Regions from separate parts of the Paenibacillus graminis genome, predicted to be linked through region 3. Evidence: riboswitches for the same ligand, from Rfam matches in the RefSeq annotation. Region 3 holds a riboswitch; each other region holds the start of a gene.

The links. A riboswitch is a leader RNA that binds a small molecule or an ion and turns the genes downstream of it on or off. The one in region 3 is predicted to bind cyclic di-GMP.
Region 1: linked by a shared signal. The riboswitch ahead of PGRAT_RS03530 (transglutaminase-like domain-containing protein) and the one ahead of PGRAT_RS32130 (choice-of-anchor A family protein) in region 3 are both predicted to bind cyclic di-GMP.
Region 2: linked by a shared signal. The riboswitch ahead of PGRAT_RS09960 (FapA family protein) and the one ahead of PGRAT_RS32130 (choice-of-anchor A family protein) in region 3 are both predicted to bind cyclic di-GMP.
Region 4: linked by a shared signal. The riboswitch ahead of PGRAT_RS32110 (anti-repressor SinI family protein) and the one ahead of PGRAT_RS32130 (choice-of-anchor A family protein) in region 3 are both predicted to bind cyclic di-GMP.

Annotation. Positions count from the first base shown of each region.
Region 1 is NZ_CP009287.1:817,388-821,866, forward strand. It holds gene PGRAT_RS03510 (glycosyltransferase family 39 protein) at 1-386, shown strand, start outside; gene PGRAT_RS03515 (glycosyltransferase family 2 protein) at 438-1,427, shown strand; gene PGRAT_RS03520 (GtrA family protein) at 1,417-1,821, shown strand; gene PGRAT_RS03525 (class D sortase) at 1,849-2,505, shown strand; cyclic di-GMP riboswitch class I at 2,629-2,710, shown strand; cyclic di-GMP riboswitch class I at 2,785-2,866, shown strand; gene PGRAT_RS03530 (transglutaminase-like domain-containing protein) at 2,880-3,689, shown strand; rRNA gene PGRAT_RS03535 (16S ribosomal RNA) at 4,119-4,479, shown strand, end outside.
Region 2 is NZ_CP009287.1:2,473,339-2,477,817, reverse strand. It holds gene PGRAT_RS09980 (CapA family protein) at 1-215, opposite strand, end outside; gene PGRAT_RS09975 (class I SAM-dependent methyltransferase) at 315-974, opposite strand; partial or broken gene PGRAT_RS32295 (aldo/keto reductase) at 1,069-1,227, opposite strand; gene PGRAT_RS09970 (GNAT family N-acetyltransferase) at 1,336-1,758, opposite strand; gene PGRAT_RS09965 (TetR/AcrR family transcriptional regulator) at 1,779-2,360, opposite strand; cyclic di-GMP riboswitch class I at 2,620-2,712, shown strand; gene PGRAT_RS09960 (FapA family protein) at 2,816-4,479, shown strand, end outside.
Region 3 is NZ_CP009287.1:603,314-607,792, reverse strand. It holds gene PGRAT_RS02685 (alpha/beta hydrolase) at 1-295, opposite strand, end outside; gene PGRAT_RS32130 (choice-of-anchor A family protein) at 495-2,303, opposite strand; cyclic di-GMP riboswitch class I at 2,387-2,474, opposite strand; gene PGRAT_RS34750 (hypothetical protein) at 3,730-3,978, opposite strand; gene PGRAT_RS34745 (ASCH domain-containing protein) at 3,908-4,153, opposite strand; gene PGRAT_RS02665 (hypothetical protein) at 4,321-4,479, opposite strand, start outside.
Region 4 is NZ_CP009287.1:492,394-496,872, reverse strand. It holds gene sipW (signal peptidase I SipW) at 1-208, shown strand, start outside; gene PGRAT_RS02205 (TasA family protein) at 294-902, shown strand; gene PGRAT_RS02200 (helix-turn-helix domain-containing protein) at 1,158-1,490, shown strand; gene PGRAT_RS32110 (anti-repressor SinI family protein) at 1,585-1,740, opposite strand; cyclic di-GMP riboswitch class I at 1,770-1,863, opposite strand; gene PGRAT_RS02195 (2-oxoglutarate dehydrogenase E1 component) at 2,300-4,479, shown strand, end outside.

The DNA.
Region 1 (4,479 bases), 210 kb from region 3:
GCATCGTGACTATGGGGAACCCGCTGATCTGGTGGACCGGCATTTTTGCTATGCTGGCTTCGGTCTGGTTTACAGTCAAGCGCAAGGATAAGAATCTGTACATGATCTGGATCGGGTTCTTCTCGCAGTATGTTCCATGGATGCTGGTGCCGCGTGAAACGTTCCTTTACCACTACTTTGCAATGGTGCCGTTTATGATTCTTGCCATTGTATACATCATGAAGCTGCTCGACAGTAAATACCCGGAGGCCCGGTATATGCGTTATGCTTATGTGGCCGTTGCCGCACTGCTTTTTGTAATGTTTTATCCTGTGCTGTCAGGCATGCAGGTTAGTAAAGATTATGTGGACGTTGTGCTGCGCTGGTTCCCTTCCTGGGTTTTCTAATGAAGTGGCGGATGCTTACACAGCAGTTACACAATTTTAGGAGGAACCAAGGTGAAAGCCAGATACAGTGTGATTGTCCCCATGTTCAATGAGGAAGAGGTCATTCAGCATACGTATGAGCGTCTCAAAAAGGTCATGGACGGCTGCGGCGGTTCTTACGAGCTTGTCTTCGTTAACGACGGGAGCCGGGATCGTACAGCTGAGATTATGCGTGAGGTCAGCAGCCGCGACGAGCATGTCAAGCTGGTTGATTTCTCGCGCAATTTTGGCCATCAGGTGGCGATCACGGCGGGGATGGATTATGCTGAAGGCGAGGCGGTCGTGGTTATTGATGCGGATCTTCAGGACCCGCCTGAGGTGATTTTGCAGATGATCGCGAAGTGGAAAGAGGGGTATGAGGTAGTCTATGCCAAGCGGCTTAAGCGTCAGGGAGAGACTCTTTTCAAAAAAGCAACTGCGAAGATGTTCTACCGTCTGCTCAGCAGCATGACCAGTGTGGAAATTCCTACAGACACGGGGGATTTCCGGTTAATTGACCGCAAAGTGTGCGATGTGCTGCGCGGTCTGAAGGAGAAAAATCGCTATGTCCGGGGGCTGGTAAGCTGGGTGGGCTTCCGCCAGACCATGGTTGAATACGTGCGTGAAGAGCGTTTTGCCGGTGAAACCAAATATCCGCTGAAGAAAATGATCCGGTTTGCGCTGGACGGCATCACCTCCTTTTCCCACAAACCGTTAAAAATAGCATCATACATTGGCTTCTTTCTGTCCTTCTCAAGCTTTCTTTATCTGTTCTTTGTTTTGTTTCAGAAAATATTCACCTCATGGACTGTCCCGGGCTGGGCTTCTATCGTCGGCGTGAACCTGCTGTTTAATGGTATTGTGCTTATGCTGCTCGGTGTAATCGGTGAATACATTGGGCGAATCTATGATGAATCCAAGGATAGACCGCTATATATCGTGCGTGAGACGAGAGGTTACGGCGATGCGGAGAGCGGCGAAGAGAAAACGGGCGTGCGGAAGGACAACGATTATGTCAGATAGACAGCTTAATGCAGGGTTCATCCAGTTTTTAAAATTTAATGCCGTAGGTGTGCTGAATACCTTGATTGATTTTGCCGTCTTTACCCTGCTGCATTCACTGGGAATGTTGAATACTCCGGCACAGATCATTTCTTACAGCGCCGGTACGGCCAATAGTTTCATATGGAACAAGAAGGTGACCTTTCGGGATCAGGACCGGGGAAGCAAGGACGGTTTTGACCGGATGCAACTGGTAAGGTTTATAATACTGAACCTGATTGTGCTGGGCATATCGGTCCTGCTTATGCATTTGCTGACAGACCGCTTCGGTATTCAGGTGCTGGTTGCCAAAGTGCTGGTTACTATAGTAACCGTAGTGATCAATTTCTTCGGAAGCCGGAAGTGGGTATTTTAAAACAGACTAACTTACGGAGGTGATTTCATGCGCAAGTTCTCTTACTTGATTATTCTTGCCGGGATTCTGATTATGCTGTACCCCAAAGCAAATGAATGGTACAACGACTGGCAGCAGCAGAAGCTGCTGGAGGAAGCGGAACAGGCATACAGTGAGATTACGCCTTCACCGTCACCGCAGTCAGATTTGCACAAACAATACGCTGAAGTCACCCAGCTTCTCGCTGAGGAATCCTCTGAGGGTGACCTGGCGAAAGCGACAGAAGCCCCGGCTCCCGAAGTTAAGCTGGGCGGCAAGATCACAGGCATTATCCAGATCAGCAAAATCAATTTGAAGCTGCCTGTACTGGAAGGGGCAACCAAAGCCAACATGAAACATGCTGCCGCCCATATGAAGGAGACCGCTGCTATTGGGCAGGTTGGCAATGCTGCGATTGCCGCACACAGATCAAGAACTGCAGGCAGGCTTTTTAACAGACTCAATGAAGTTGAGGTCGGTGATACTATATCCGTACAAACAAAGGAACAGGATTACCAATACGTAGTATATGATATTTCAATTGTAGAGCCTACGGATGTTTCCGTATTAAATGGACATAACGATGATAAGATACTCACTCTGATTACCTGCGATCCATTGGTCAATCCGACGCATCGCCTGATTATTCATGCCAGATTGCCTTAAATTCCAATTAGCTGCGGATTAAAAGTGAAGTATATTAAAATTTTATTAAAAAGTAGTAGGAATCTAGTGATTTAGGTCTTGAATATAGATATAAGTATGATACTATATAACTATAAAAGCTAAGCACGATAACGGCAAACCTATCGAAAGGTAGGGACGCAAAGCTAAAGGGCCTTCCCGCTATGGATGGCAGCCAGCTACCGAATGAAGAGGCTTTTTTTGTTTGTTCTTAATATGAATCTATCAAATCGCTCTATGAAGTAAGAACAGATAAAGCTTATACGATAACGGCAAACCTATCGAAAGGTAGGGACGCAAAGCTAAAGGGCCTTCCCAATACGGATGGCAGCCAGCTACCGAAAGGGGTTTTATCCATGAAGAAGTTCTTTTTTTCGTTGTTAACATTGTTTGTAGTTGCCACTTCCGTTCAGACAGGCTCAGCTGAAGCCGCCAGTACTGACTCAGGCTGGTTGAATACATCACAATTGAATCAAGGAGTTATCGCTGTTTCCTATGAAGTTCCTAAGGACAAGCGTATTAAGCTCATGATCACTAAGGACAACAACAGCTACACATATAACCTCTATGCCTCTAAGCCCAATGAGACCTTCCCGCTGCAGCAAGGTAACGGTTCTTATAAAGTTTCTGTTCTGGAGAACACTACCGGCAACAAATACAAAGTGATATCCTCCGAAACCGTAGACCTCAGCTTGAGCAATGCAAACACCGTATACTTGAGCTCCGTACAGAATGTGAAATGGAGTTCTTCCGATAAATCAGTTCTGAAGGCCGCTCAGCTTACTCAGGGCCTGACCACTGATGAACAAAAGGTAAAAGCAATTTACAACTACATCGTTTCTAATGTGAAATATGACTATAGCTTGGCTTCCAGTGTTACGACCGACTACATCCCTAACAATGACAATACTCTGGCTACCAAAAAGGGGATTTGCTACGATTATGCTTCATTGTTTGCAACTATGCTTCGCAGTCAAGGCATACCTACCAAATTGGTCATGGGGAATACCAGCTATGTGACTTCATACCATGCCTGGAATGAAGTTCTGCTTGACGGCAAATGGGTGACTATCGACACTACAGTCGATGCCGGCTTGGGCAAGAACAACAAAGATACAGGATTAATAAAAGTAGCAAGCAAATATTCTGCAGCGAAGTTTTATTAAGAAGAGTGAATGTGCTATTAACAATAGGATTTTTGAAGATAACCCGCTTAAATATTAAGCGGGTTATCTTTCTTTTTCTAAAGGGTTGCTTTTTTATATCACTATAGGGTATTATAAATAAGCGTTGTTGGAGCGCTGCCAAGTAAATTAGAAACGATTGATTAAATCGTTACAAAAAAAGCTTGCATTGCTAAGACAAACATGATATATTATAAGAGTTGCTGGTGACGAGATAATCGACACCGACGACGAGCTTGATCTTTGAAAACTGAACAACGAGTGAGTGGGATTTCACGTAAGTGAGATCCAAATTAGAGAATATTTTATTCTCGTCAGATGTTTCAAAATGAGCAATCGCTCTTTTCAATATCTTTTTCGGATGGTTATTTTCTCGGAGTAATTCGGGTGAAGCAACCGCTCGAAAAAACCTATTTGGAGAGTTTGATCCTGGCTCAGGACGAACGCTGGCGGCGTGCCTAATACATGCAAGTCGAGCGGATTTACTGGAGTGCTTGCACTCCAGTAGGTTAGCGGCGGACGGGTGAGTAACACGTAGGCAACCTACCCTCTAGACTGGGATAACTACCGGAAACGGTAGCTAATACCGGATAATTCCCTGGCCCACCTGGGCTAGGGATGAAAGGCGGAGCAATCTGCTGCTAGAGGATGGGCCTGCGGCGCATTAGCTAGTTGGTGGGGTAACGGCCTACCAAGGCGACGATGCGTAGCCGACCTGAGAGGGTGAACGGCCACACTGGGACTGAGACACGGCCCAGACTCCTACGGGAGG
Region 2 (4,479 bases), 1.9 Mb from region 3:
AAAGCTATATCTGCTTTTTTAAGGACAGGTGCTACCTTCGCAAAAGGAAAATTGACGCCATAATTGGCGATCTGATCGCCGACAAATCCATCCAGCAAAATATCTCCGGCAAAAACAAGGTTAATCTTCTCCTGCGGGGAAGCCCCCTGACTGAAAGCTGCCTGCCCGGGAATCAGCAAAAACAATACTAAAGTTATGACTGCAAATCTGCGCAAAATCTTGGACCCCTCTCTCTTAATCTGCCAATTATTCTACTATAATAGAGGGGAAAATCCAAATTAAGGGTTGGTATTCTGCCAGGATTCTGATTTCTGCTAGATTCGCGCCTTTTTAAGCACGGCCCGGAAACAGTTGAGTCCGCCCCACTGCTCCGTCCGTACAGCATCCGCGGGAAGCTTAAAATCTGTCTCGCCCCAATACTCAAATCCGGCCTGCAGCAGCACTTCATTCATCCGCAGAAGATTAACCGTAGGGTAATCAAAAGTCAGTACAAGCAGTCCTTCTCCATTCAGTGTGCGGTGAAACTCCCTTACGGCTCGTACAGAATCCTCCAGTGATAAATGCTCCAGAACCGAGATGCAGAATATAGTATCAAAGCTTTCATTCTCATAAGGCAATGCGGTCAGATTAGCCTGCGCCAGATGCAGGCGGGTGGTCCGTCTGGCTTCCACCAGCCGAGCGGCTTCCTCGCCGATGTCGCTGGCAATGTCCTGCATAATGGCATCCCGGGACAGTATCCGCGCATCGATATCGCAGGCATGAACCTCCGCGCTGTAGCCGGCAAGGTAGAACTTGAGCGGATGGGAGATCCCGCAGGCCGCATCCAGCACCACATCATGGGGCGAAACAAAATTCGTGCACCATTCGTATTCATAAGGCCGGCTCCACCAGGATTCCGGCAAATCATAAATCAGCTTGTCGCGGCGGGCATCGGCATTCACAAAAAAACGGGAAACATACGGATGTGTTGGCATGGCCAGGACTCCTTTTAGAGGAAATTCGGTAGTGAGAGTATATTCAGGAATCGCTGTTTCATGCCAAACCTTACACCGGCCTGCCCGGTATAGTTTTGGTAGCCAGCACATAAGACTCGCGGGGATATCCGCACAGGGTTTCGCCCAGCACCTTTTCGGCTGCTCCTTTTTCGTAGACATTGGCTGTATCAAAAAAATCCATACCCGATCCGTAAGCGGTTTCAATAGCTTTGTGCGGTATTTCGTCTTGTACTTGCTCCTCTCCTATCCGGCTCTGCCGCCGGTTGCTATCGTTTCATATTTATTCTAGAGGAGTCTATATATAATAGAAAGAAGTGAAAAGTAGTTTAGGCAATTTCATCTATAGCTGCTTGACCATAAGCACGTGTGGAATGCCATCCTCCATAAAGACCTGCGAACTCGTTACATACCCCAGCCTCTGATAAAAGCCCTCGGCCTGCTTCTGGCCATGCAGCTTGGCTTGCCGGTGCCCCCGTTCAACCGCCATTTTTTCCAGTGTATCGATTATAACGGACCCCAGTCCGCTTTTGCGGTAAGGAGCGCTAAGGCAAATCCGTTCAAGCTTAGCCCACCCGTCCACACTCCTAAGTCTGGCCGTTCCCACAGGAAGCTCTTCCTGATAGAGCAATATATGCTCTGCGTGCTTTTCGTGATCATCAAATTCATCTGCCAGCGCCACGCCCTGTTCCTCCACAAACACTTCCCGTCTGATTCTGAAAGCCTCCTGCAGCCCTGCTTCGGTGGTAACCCGCTCTACCCGCATGGTACGATCCCTCCCCTTCGTTATGTCTGCTTAATGCCTGCCCAGAATATCTCCCAGATATCCTTCAGACGGCGCCCGAATTCTTCCTGGCTGTAAAAAAACATCTGCATGGCAATTCCATCCTGTAAACAATAATAAGCTGAGAGCAGGCTTTCCGTGTGCTGCCGCCGAATCTCCCCGGAGTTCATGCCTTCCTCAAAAATAGCCCGGTAAAATGCCGCTGAACGCTGCTCCAGCATTGAAATCTGCTGCTCCAGCATCTCCTGAAAGAAAGGCGCAGGGAATTGAACACTCCTTTTGTAAAAGGCGGTCAGAACAGGGTACTCTACCCTATAAAAATAGGTCCTGTATACAATTTCACGCAGTCTAACCTCTACAGAGGTGCCAAGGATTTCCCTGTACAACCGGTCAAGAAATTCAATATAATGCCGGGCCATTTCCTGAAATGCTGCGATAAACAAATCCTCTTTTTTAGGAAAATAGGTTGCGATGGACTGTTTTTTAATCCCTACCGACTGGGCAATCCCCGCCAATGATGCCCCCTCAAAGCCTTTTTCAGCAAATTGGAACAATGCGGCTTGCAAAATAGCGCCAGCTGTCATTCTTATACCGCCTCCCTGACGACCGTCAGGAAGAATTATCACATGCTCAATCATATTTGTCAAACCAGCCGTAGAGGCTGAATTCTATCTGCTGACTGATAGCCATTTCATCTATATAAATATATAATTAAATATTGTAAATTAGTGACTCTAGTACTAGAATAAAGGTTGCAAAAGTTTATATATTTGAATTTTCAACTATGATTCCTTTGTCGATTTCATTCGGGTTAAGCACCTGATTTCGGCTAATCACTGATCCATTTCATAACGGCAAACTATCTGAAAGGATAGGACGCAAAGCAATGGGCCTAAAGATGTGAACATCACCATCCATGGCTGCCAGGCTGCCAAGAAGACGCTGAACTGTGCGGGTATCCGTTTGGGTACCGTATCTGCCTGCCGGGATACTCTTATGTCCAAATGCCCATTGATTATCTAAAAAGGAGCCAAACGCAATGCCACAGCGCATTACTGAGAAAATTTTGAATAAGCCTGCCGGTCAGACCGGGATGAAAGAGAAAGAGACTGAGACTGCGGCTGCATCCCCCCTTCCTTCCCGGCCTTACGGGACACAGGATCAGAATGGCATTATTATTGTTCAAGATAACCGTTTTTACATCACCTCCCCGCTGCCCGGCGGCGAGCCGGCATTCCTCTCGGCGGTCCCGCCTGTAATGCTGGAGCTTAACAATCAGCCGGTAGCTGGTCCCGTACCCGTCGTATCCACTGACCGGGTTACCTGGTCCATACAAGAACCGCCTCCCTATCAGATCACCGTCTCCGAGGATAAACTCCAAGCCTTCTTTACCCTGAACCGTGTAGAACAGTATGAATGGAACCTGGTGAACACCCCGGCATCGAGCCATCTCGCGGTAAGAGCTGAAAGGGACCCTTCCACTCTGTTGTCCACCCTTGGCATTGAACAGATTATTGCCGATTTCGAGAAAAAATCGATTTCCCAAAACCTGAATATCCCCGCAATTTATGCGGAATTGAATCATCCGACCCACCTGCCGGTTTGTGTGGCGGAAGGCACGCCGCCTGCTGCAGGCGAGGATGCGAAGCTCGATTTATTTTTTGCCGGGCAGGCTGATAGTACTTTTGAAGAAACAGAAGGGGTTGTGGATTACCGGAGCTATCTGCGGATTCCTACCGCGAAGAAAGGCGATATCATTGCCCGCAAGCATCCGCCGCGTGAAGGTGTGCCCGGGTATGATGTATACGGCAGCATTTTGCATGCCCCAGCTCCCCGGGATATCAAAGTTATGGCCAAGGAGGGCACCCTGCTGCGGCCAAGCCATGAAATTACAGCCCTTGTAGAAGGCCGGCCGCGTGTTACTGGCACATATGTCAAAACTTTCGATATCACTACCGCATATACCGTTCCGGGCAGTGTCAACCGCCAAATAGGCAATATCGTATTTTCTGGCGATGTCATTGTGCACCAGGACGTGGAGGACAACTCGATCATCGAGTCTTTAGGAAATGTGTATGTATGCGGCAATGTCCATAATTCTACCATTACAGCAACAGGCAGTATTTACATACTGGGCAAGGTGGGCAACAGCCAGTTGTATTCAGGCGCCTTCGGTGTAACCTACAACCGTCTCTATCACCTCTCCGAGAAGCTGATCGAAGAAGTCAGCCTGCTGCGGCAAGCTTCCAGACTGCTGATCCAGGAAATACAATCCCGGCAGCAGACCGTAAAGTTCGGGCAAGTCATTCAGCTGCTCATGGAGAGTAAATATAAGAGGATCCCCGTCCTGATACGTGATCTGGAATCCGTAGTGGCCAGCATCAAGTATATCTCTCACCCAGACAACAAACAGCTGCAGCGGATTCTGGACGTTTTCTTACGGCCAGCCCTGTTCATCGATGCTTTTAATGATGCTATGCTGGTGTCGTTATTGAAATTGCTGAAGGAACTGTATACCGGAGTAGCTCGCATGGAGGAAACCAATGTCTGCGTTGACATCCCAGAGTGCCATAACACCATCATCAAATCAAGCGGCGACATTTGCATTCACAAGGACGGGACTCTGCAAAGCGATTTGCTCTCCCTGGCAGACATCACTTTCTTGATGCCGGATGCAGTCTGCGGGGAATCACAGCTGGAGGC
Region 3 (4,479 bases):
GCATAGTATAACATGGCTCGGGGAGCAGTTGGAAATGCAGAGAAGGCCGGGGCCATGAGACTGGACGGGCTACGGCGGCGAAAACAAGGGCAGATATGCCTTTGTTTCGACCCGTCCAGCCCTGGAAGGCGAAAACAACGGCAGTTATGCCTTTGTTTCGGCTCGTCCAGCCCGGATTGGCGAAAACAACGGCAGATATGCCTTTGTTTCGGCTCGTCCAGCCCGGATTGGCGAAAACAACGGCAGATATACCTTTGTTTCGGCTCGTCTGAAGCTGTTCAGAGTGGAAACCCATACGCCAGACACCTTACTTCAATAAGATGTAGTGGAACAAGCACAAAAAAACAGGACTTCTCCATTACTGAAGAAATCCTGCTGTTGGCTTGTTATGCTGCTGTGGGACAAAGGTGCACCCTTTCGAGTAAACCTACTTATGGGGCAGCATTTTTTCTAATTCGCTATCCCCTCACTATAGCTACAATTTACGGCTTCTATTACCGTTTGCGTTTACTGCTGTTTCCTGCAGTTCTGCTGAGCAGTAGTCCCAAACCAGCTATTCCCAGACCTGCGATGTAATAAGGCGCTGGACTTGCTTCTCCAGTCTGCGGCAGTTTATCGGGTGTATCCACGCTGCCTACAGGAACTTCGTCATCTGTTATAACTATTTCCTCCGGCTCCGGTGTTACCGTTGGGGCCGGTGCAGGGACTGGCGCTGGTTCTATTGAGGCTGTTGGTTCTATTGACGCCGTTGGTTGTACCGGAGCAATTGTTACCACAGGCCCCAAGGGTAATGGGTCATCATTGATCAGGGTATCATCCACAATCGTGCCGATAACGGATGATGGTGTTGGCGTCGGGAACGTTACCGGAACATAAATTACTGTAGTGTCTGGCGTTGGTGCCGGTGTAACTTCACTTGTTGGTGTTGCACCCGGTGTCGGTGTTGCTGATGCAGTGGCACTCGGTGACACGCTAGACGTTGGCGTCGGCGTTACGACTGCGGTCGGCGTCGGCGTCGGTGTTACGACAGCGGTCGGCGTTGGCGTGACGATGGCGGTCGGCGTCGGCGTCGCCGTCTCACTCGGCGTTGGCGTCGCCGTTGCGCTCGGCGTTGGCGTTGGCGTCGCCGTTGCACTCGGCGTTGGCGTCGCCGTTACGCTCGGCGTTGGCGTCGCCGTTGCGCTCGGCGTTGGCGTTGGCGTCGCCGTCTCACTCGGCGTCGGCGTCGCCGTTGCACTCGGCGTTGGCGTCGCCGTCTCACTCGGCGTTGGCGTCGCCGTCGCACTCGGCGTCGGGGTCGCCGTCGCACTCGGCGTTGGCGTCGCCGTTGCGCTCGGCGTTGGCGTCGGCGTCGCCGTTGCGCTCGCCGTCGGTGTTGCCGTTGCGCTAGGCGTTGGCGTCGCCGTTGCACTCGGCGTTGGCGTCGCCGTTGCACTCGGCGTTGGCGTCGGCGTTACAGGCGGTTCGGAGCCTTCATACGGATAGTGGTGCATCTGCACATAACCGCTGAACGCTTTTGCGATCAGCGTGCCATGAAGCTCTGCATGATCATAAAAGACACTGGCATGAGGAGCCAATATAGTGCCCTCGATGGTTGTATTCCCGATATTCACAGAAGCAGCTTCATAGAAATTGAACAGGACCTTGCGGGGTTTGCCTCCCCAGAATTGAAAATTAGGAATTTTCACAGTGCTTCCGCCCACATTAATAATGACGGTGGCATCACCTGCTATGTTGAACTGCAGCCCGTTGGCGTCGGCCAGGTCAGCAGCAGCCAGATGAATGACATTATAGGCATCCGGAGCGTTGATAGTGATTTTTCCATATTCTTTTACAAAAGGCTGTGTCTGTGTCAATGCGGCCAATTCATCCGAACGCTGGATCAGAAACTGTTCCTCAGCCGCAAAATCAATCGGTGTCCCTTGGCGGGGAGTCTCCTTAAGATCTGCCCGTGTGCTGCTTATAGTGCCTCCATATACAGCTGCTCCATATATAGTTCCGTCTGTTAGGCTGAGATTTTTGCCGGCAACCAGTACATCCCCACCGGGCGCATCTTTGGAAACACCGTACCCCTGCAAAGTAATATTTCCTTCTGCCGCGAGCCTTCCATGAATCTGATCGTAAGATTGCGTGAAATCTCCAAAGATAAATGCGTTAAAGTTGCCGGCAACACCCAGGACAGGAGTAGGGGTATACGGCATATTTCCCGCAGCCTTAACATTCCAACCCCAAGTAACCGTGCTGCCCAATGCCAACACCCCTGTCAGAATCAGAGCTGCTGCTTTCTGTGATCTTTTTTTCAATCGCCTTGCACCTCCTAGTAACTTATTCTATGATTTTGCGGAAAAACTATAACAACAAAAAGACCGCCACGAAGGGTTAGCTTCACGGCGGCCGGACGATCATAGCCCTGGTTGGGCATTAGATTCCTGACTTTGCGTCCCGTCCTTTCGGACGGTTTGCGTTTATACATGAGGAATATAGATTTCAGTGAAACCTATGTAGTCTATGACATTTGTTACTTTTGAACTAATTTCAGTTTAGCGGTTCCCCTGCCCTATTGTCAATCTATTCCTTAATTATTTTTTCATGTGACCATTTAGACGATCCTGGACAAACCCGCTATTCATAAGGCTTTTCAGCTTACCTGTCCAGAAGAGAGTCTCACCGCAGAACGGGTTACCGCCTTTTTCACAGCACCCCATCCCGTATTTATTTGCAATTTTCAATATTAAAATATAGTATATTAGAACTATAATTTCAAATTCTATCCATCCTATTCATTCTTAGCTATTTCTACTCCTTAAGGAGCAAGAACGTCCTTTCGAATTAGGAACGCACTACAAAAAAAACTGCCCGGAATCCACCGGCAGCAGTTCTTCATCCATTTCTATGTAATGCTATATACGCTCCCATAACCAGACATTGCGGATATAGCGGATTGGGATTTATAACAGCTGAATCCAGCCAATCATGGACACCCACAACGGAATACTCAAAAACAACCCGAATGCCAACCCACGGCGGAGACTTCCTTCATGACTCATCATAATTCTCCTCTTTGAGGTGCTTTATTTTGTTACACTTCAATCTTTTATATTTCAATTTTAATATAAAATAATTCTTCTTATTTTATTGTGAAAAATGTCACATAAAGTTTCTTTGTTTATAAATTCCAGTGGTTATTTTTTGAATCGAAGCCAAGTTCATCTGCCGGGGTATCAAAAGCGGTTACGTTGGGGAGCAGTATAGAATCAAATCCCGCTCATGATAGCGCAAGGGTCAGCCTGACAAAATAAAACGGGCCTCACCATGGGAGTAGGCAAGGCCCTGCAAGCTATCTATAAACACCGGGGAGTGTTTGGTACATTCAATATATATACTCAACCTGAAAATAAGCTGATAGCTGCATAAAAATTACATTAAGAGCTTCCAATAGCCCAGTGTGCCGAAAAAAACGACCAGTGCCACAGGAAGAATAATTTTCCGGCTCACCTTATCCTCAAACGAAAAATACAAACACAGCATACAAAGCCACGCAATAAGGAGACTTCCCATTTCCTATGCATACGCCCTTTCTTATACATCCTGATGATCGCGCGGGACAGTGGCAGCACCAAACATCCTATAAGAAGATTACCCGCGAGTCAGCCGGTTCATACCCAATTATGGCTTGGGCCGCTAAATAATTTTTCTTGTTTCGCCAAAAGGCTGTACAGTCCCGGCCGGTCACTGCTCTCCCTCCAGCACAGGGTACTCCCAGAAGCTCAGCCTGCCTTTGGCCGGTATGGGCCGGGCAAGTGCCGTTATATCTTCCAGCTTCCAGGCATAGCGTCCTGGCGCATAATCGCCGAAAGCCAACTCATTGCCGCCAGGCCAGCCATGGGCGGCATCCGCCTGCGTCACCTTATAGCAATCGGCCAGACGGCTTGTGGCGACGATGGCTCCCAGAGGGGAGATTGTCCACAGTGAAGCCATGCCGCGCCAAGGCCGACTTGAAAGGCTCCTGCCTGCAGGCAGTTTTGTCGATCCCCATTCCGGCATGAATAGCCAGTTCACCGCGATAAGCTGTTTGCCAGGAACGGGTTTCGAACTGTTTTTCCCCAAGCACAATTAATGCGGCCCAGGGCTGCCGGATTGTCAGACATTTCATCTCTGCCTTTTCTCCTCTCTGAACAGCAAAAAACGCAGCCGCCGAACATCCGGAAAGCCGCGCCGCCTATAGTTATCGGGATGCTGGAAGGGACAAAGCCCCTGCCTGCGCAATGTGTGTGCTTTCTACTACTGTATTGTATGACGCTATGGGATTCTGTGCAACTTTTACGAGAAGCGGAATAGAATAAACTTCCAGATTACAGCTAAATAAGGGCTGGCCGCCAGTCCGCAGATGGCTAAAAAGACTTGAATTGGTGTACTCATCCGGGCATCCATTCCGGTCCAGCTGATGGAAAAAGAAGGCTTGGGCGGCTCAAGCCCGTA
Region 4 (4,479 bases), 110 kb from region 3:
AGCCGAGTATACCGGAGTCACCGTTCCTTATATAGGATATGCCATGAATTTTGCCGCCTCCAAAGCCGGCAGTGTGGTCCTGATGATCGTTCCCGGACTGCTGCTCCTGCTCTATGCACTCTACAGCTCATGGAAGGCACTGACCGCCCTTGAGCGCAAAAACACCGCACTCCCCCAAGCGCCGCCGGGAACTGACATACAGTCCTGAACAGATTGTCCGCTTCCGCCTACGAAACGGAAGATACAATAATACATTTATCAGCAGCTACACAAATCAGAGGAGGAATTCGAATATGGGTATCAAAAAAACATTGGGTTTTGGCATCGCATCGGCAGCACTCGGTTTGTCTTTGATTGGCGGAGGGACCTTCGCATACTTCAGTGATACTGCAACAAGTACGGCTACCTTTGCAGCAGGCACACTGGATCTGAACTCCGATCCTTCCGTAATCGTGGATATCCAAAACCTGAAACCGGGTGACACCGTAACCAAAACTTTTAAACTTAAAAATGACGGTACCCTCGATATCGGTTCGATTCTGCTGAAAACCACCACTGAGGTTACAGATACCCTAGGCGACAACAACGGTGCCGATCTCAGCAAATTCATCAAGGTCAAATTTCTGAAGAACAATGACAAAGGAACGATTATCTCACCGGAAGTTGTTGTGTACGAAACTACACTGGATGCCTTGAAGGGGCAAACCCCGGATCTTGTGAACAATACCGGATGGGATCAAATTCTCACTGAAGCCGACGGCATCAAAGCACAGAGCAGCGACAGCTTTACAGTCAAGTTCGAATTCGTGGATACTGGCGAAGCACAAAACTATTTTCAAAAGGATAAGCTGAAGTTAACCTGGAATTTCGAGGCCAAACAAGGCCCCAAAAAAGATTACTAATTCATAACGGACCGCATTATATGAAGCAGCCTACCCTGATTCCGGATTCGGAAGCAGATTAGGCTGTTTTCCCTTGTAACAACGATTTTTGTTCGTTGTAAGGAAATTTGTTATACTGACAAGTGGAAACGGCTATGCGTCCTTAACGGCGGCATCCGTTTCAGCGAGAAATATAAGGATGATTGTTGGCGCAAACCATATCAACCCTTATATTTTAACAAAGTACGGAGGGGCGTTGTAATCGTGCCGGATAATATGGGAAGTCGCATCCACCATCTCCGTCTGGAAAAAGGCTGGTCCTTATCCGAACTGGCGGACAAGGCTGATGTTGCGAAATCATACTTAAGCAATGTAGAAAGAAATATCCAATCCAACCCCTCTATCCAATTTATCGAAAAAATCGCTGACGCGCTCCAGGTTTCCATCCACAGTCTGCTCTATGGCGAACCTTCGGATGCTGACGAATCCTCCCTGGACGGCGAATGGTTCCGGCTCGTTCAGGAAGCCATGGCCTCAGGTATAAGCAAGAGGGAATTCAAAGAGTTTCTCGATTACCAAAAATGGCGGCTGGAGCAGAAGGATCAATAATGGATGGTCGTCCGAAGCTCCAGCGATACAGAAAAAGGCACAGCGTATGGACGCTGTGCCTTTTTCTGTATGTATTCCCGCATAGCAAACGCCCCTACATCGCCTGTAATGCTGTTTTTTCGTTTAAAAACCGGCGGATTTCATCCGCATCGATCCCTGCCTTCTTGGCCGACATCAGCAAATATACCCATTCTAGATCCAGATCACCCATCAGCAGTTCTCCGTCATTCCCCTGGTTGGACTTATCCAAGAATATCTCCTCCTAGAATTTATGCGTCCCCAGGCAGTCCGGCCGTCGTAGTAGCTGCAGCATCTCTACATTAGACCCGAGACTTTGTGTCCCTGCCTTTCGGCAGGTTTACCCTTTACTGGATCCTTTACATGAAAGGATCTGGTTAGAAACCATGAAACCGTTATCCGCAATAACATTATATAAGATCTCACATGAGAAGTGTGTCGTTTTCTGGAATATTTTATGCTGAGTTGTGCAAAAGAATAGCTTTTTTTGCTAACCTTTGTCCAATCTATATGTCTTAAGGAGCTGTTTATGAATACTCCTGGTTAATAAATGGGTAATTATTACTGGTTGGACTGGCTTCAAATCCTGTATCTGCAACCAATATCCGTTCTTCATCATTTCCGGACTGAATCATGCCGTTTTGCGAACGGATTCCCCGAAAGTATGAATTGATTACACGTCTTGAAAGTAGCACAATAGGATGTGAAATGAAACCGTAAACATCGCAGCTCCACTGGGCGCTCAAGACACATGCGGCCACGTGGAGTTCATCCGTTAGGAGGATGTATTCATGGCAGTCAAAGAGCCCTATAACGAATCCATTTGGAGTAAGTATCACGGCCCCAATCTAGGCTATATTCAAGAGAAATATGAGCAATTCGTTAAAGATCCCTCTTCAGTAGAACATCATTACCGTGACCTATTTACTGTTTCCGGCCCTCCTCCACTTGCTCCGGATGCCGTAGAGGCCCCGCAGCCGGCTCTTTCGGGAGGCACCGAGTGGCTGAGAAAGGCCGTAAGAGCTTCCAAGCTAATCGCCAATATCCGCATATATGGCCATATGGCCGCCAATACCGATCCGCTTGAGCAGGGGAATAACCCTATGGCGAAATGGCTGGATTATGAAACCTACGATCTTACCCGCGAGGACCTGATTGCTATGCCCGCCTCGCTGATCTGGGAGAATGCGCCGCCGGATATTCATACCGCCTGGGATGCGGTTCACCGGATGCTCCAGGCTTATACGCAGACTATCGCCTACGAATTCGGGCATGTGCATGACGAACAGGAGCTGCGCTGGCTGAACGGCCAGGCAGAGTCCACAAGCTCTCCGGCGCCTCTGAATAATACCGAGCGCAAGGAACTTCTGAACCGTCTGATCCAGGTAGAGCAGTTCGAGACCTTCCTGCATAAGACCTTTGTCGGCCAAAAACGCTTCAGCCTGGAAGGCAATGATGCGCTGGTGCCCATGCTGGACGAGATTGTCCGTGCCGCCGCACATGATGGCGCGGAACATATTCTGATGGGCATGGCCCACCGCGGACGCCTGAATGTGCTGGCTCATATTCTCGGGAAGCCCTATGACATTATTTTCTCGGAATTTCATCATTCTCCCAACAAGGAGCTGTTCCCTTCCGAAGGCTCCATGGGCATTAACTACGGCTGGACGGGAGATGTGAAATACCATCTGGGCGCAGACCGTGCCGTGCGCGAAGGCGAGACCGTCCGCACCCGCATTACACTGGCGAATAATCCGAGCCATCTGGAATTCGTTAACCCTGTTGTTGAGGGTTTTGCCCGCGCAGCCCAAGAGGACCGGAATTCTCCGGGACTGCCGCAGCTTGACACGAACAGGGCCATGGCTGTGCTGATGCACGGGGATGCTGCTTTTCCTGGTGAAGGCATCGTCGCAGAAACACTCAACATCGGCAAACTTAAAGGGTATTCCAATGGCGGCACCGTGCATATTATCGTCAATAACCGGATCGGATTCACCACTGAAAGTGAAGATTCCCGTTCCACCCATTATGCCAGCGATCTGGCTAAAGGCTATGAAATCCCTATCGTCCACGTGAATGCCGATGATCCGGAGGCCTGCATCGCCGCCGTCCGTCTGGCCAGCGCCTACCGCAACCAGTTCAAGAAGGATTTCGTCATTGACCTGATCGGCTACCGGCGCCATGGCCATAATGAGATGGACGATCCGGAGACTACCCAGCCGATTGTATACGGCAAAGTGCGCAACCATCCTACCGTGTACCGCGTCTACGCAGAACGCCTGCAGCGGGACAATATCATCACAGCGGATGATGTGAAGCAGATGAACCTTGAGGCGGAGAAAGTACTGCAGCAAGCCTACGATCTGATGAAGGATGGCAAGCATAAAAACGGTGAAACCAAGACCTCCGTTCCGGTACAGCGTGAAGCCTCCCAGCCGCAATCGACGGCAGTGCAGCTGGAGCAGCTGCAGCAGATCAACCGCGAGCTTCTGACCGTGCCGGACGGCTTCAAGGTCTATCCGAAGCTGGAGCGGATTCTGCAGCGCCGCAAGGATGCGCTGAATGACGGGGAACGGATCGACTGGGCCTTGGCCGAGACTCTGGCCTTTGCCACCATCCTGAAGGATGGCACACCGATCCGGTTAAGCGGCCAGGATTCCCAGCGCGGCACTTTCGCCCACCGCCATCTGGTGCTGCACGACAGCGAGACAGGGGGATTGTTCTCCCCGCTGCACCAGCTCAGCGGTGCCAAGGCTTCCTTCGGGGTATACAACAGTCCGCTCTCGGAAGCCTCGGTGCTGGGCTACGAATACGGCTATAATGTGTTCGCACCCGAAACCTTCGTGATCTGGGAAGCACAGTATGGCGACTTCGCCAATGCCGCACAGGTCATTATTGACCAGTTCATCGCTGCCGGACGCGCCAAATGGACGCAGCGCAGCAATCTGACGATTCTGCTGCCGCATGGCTA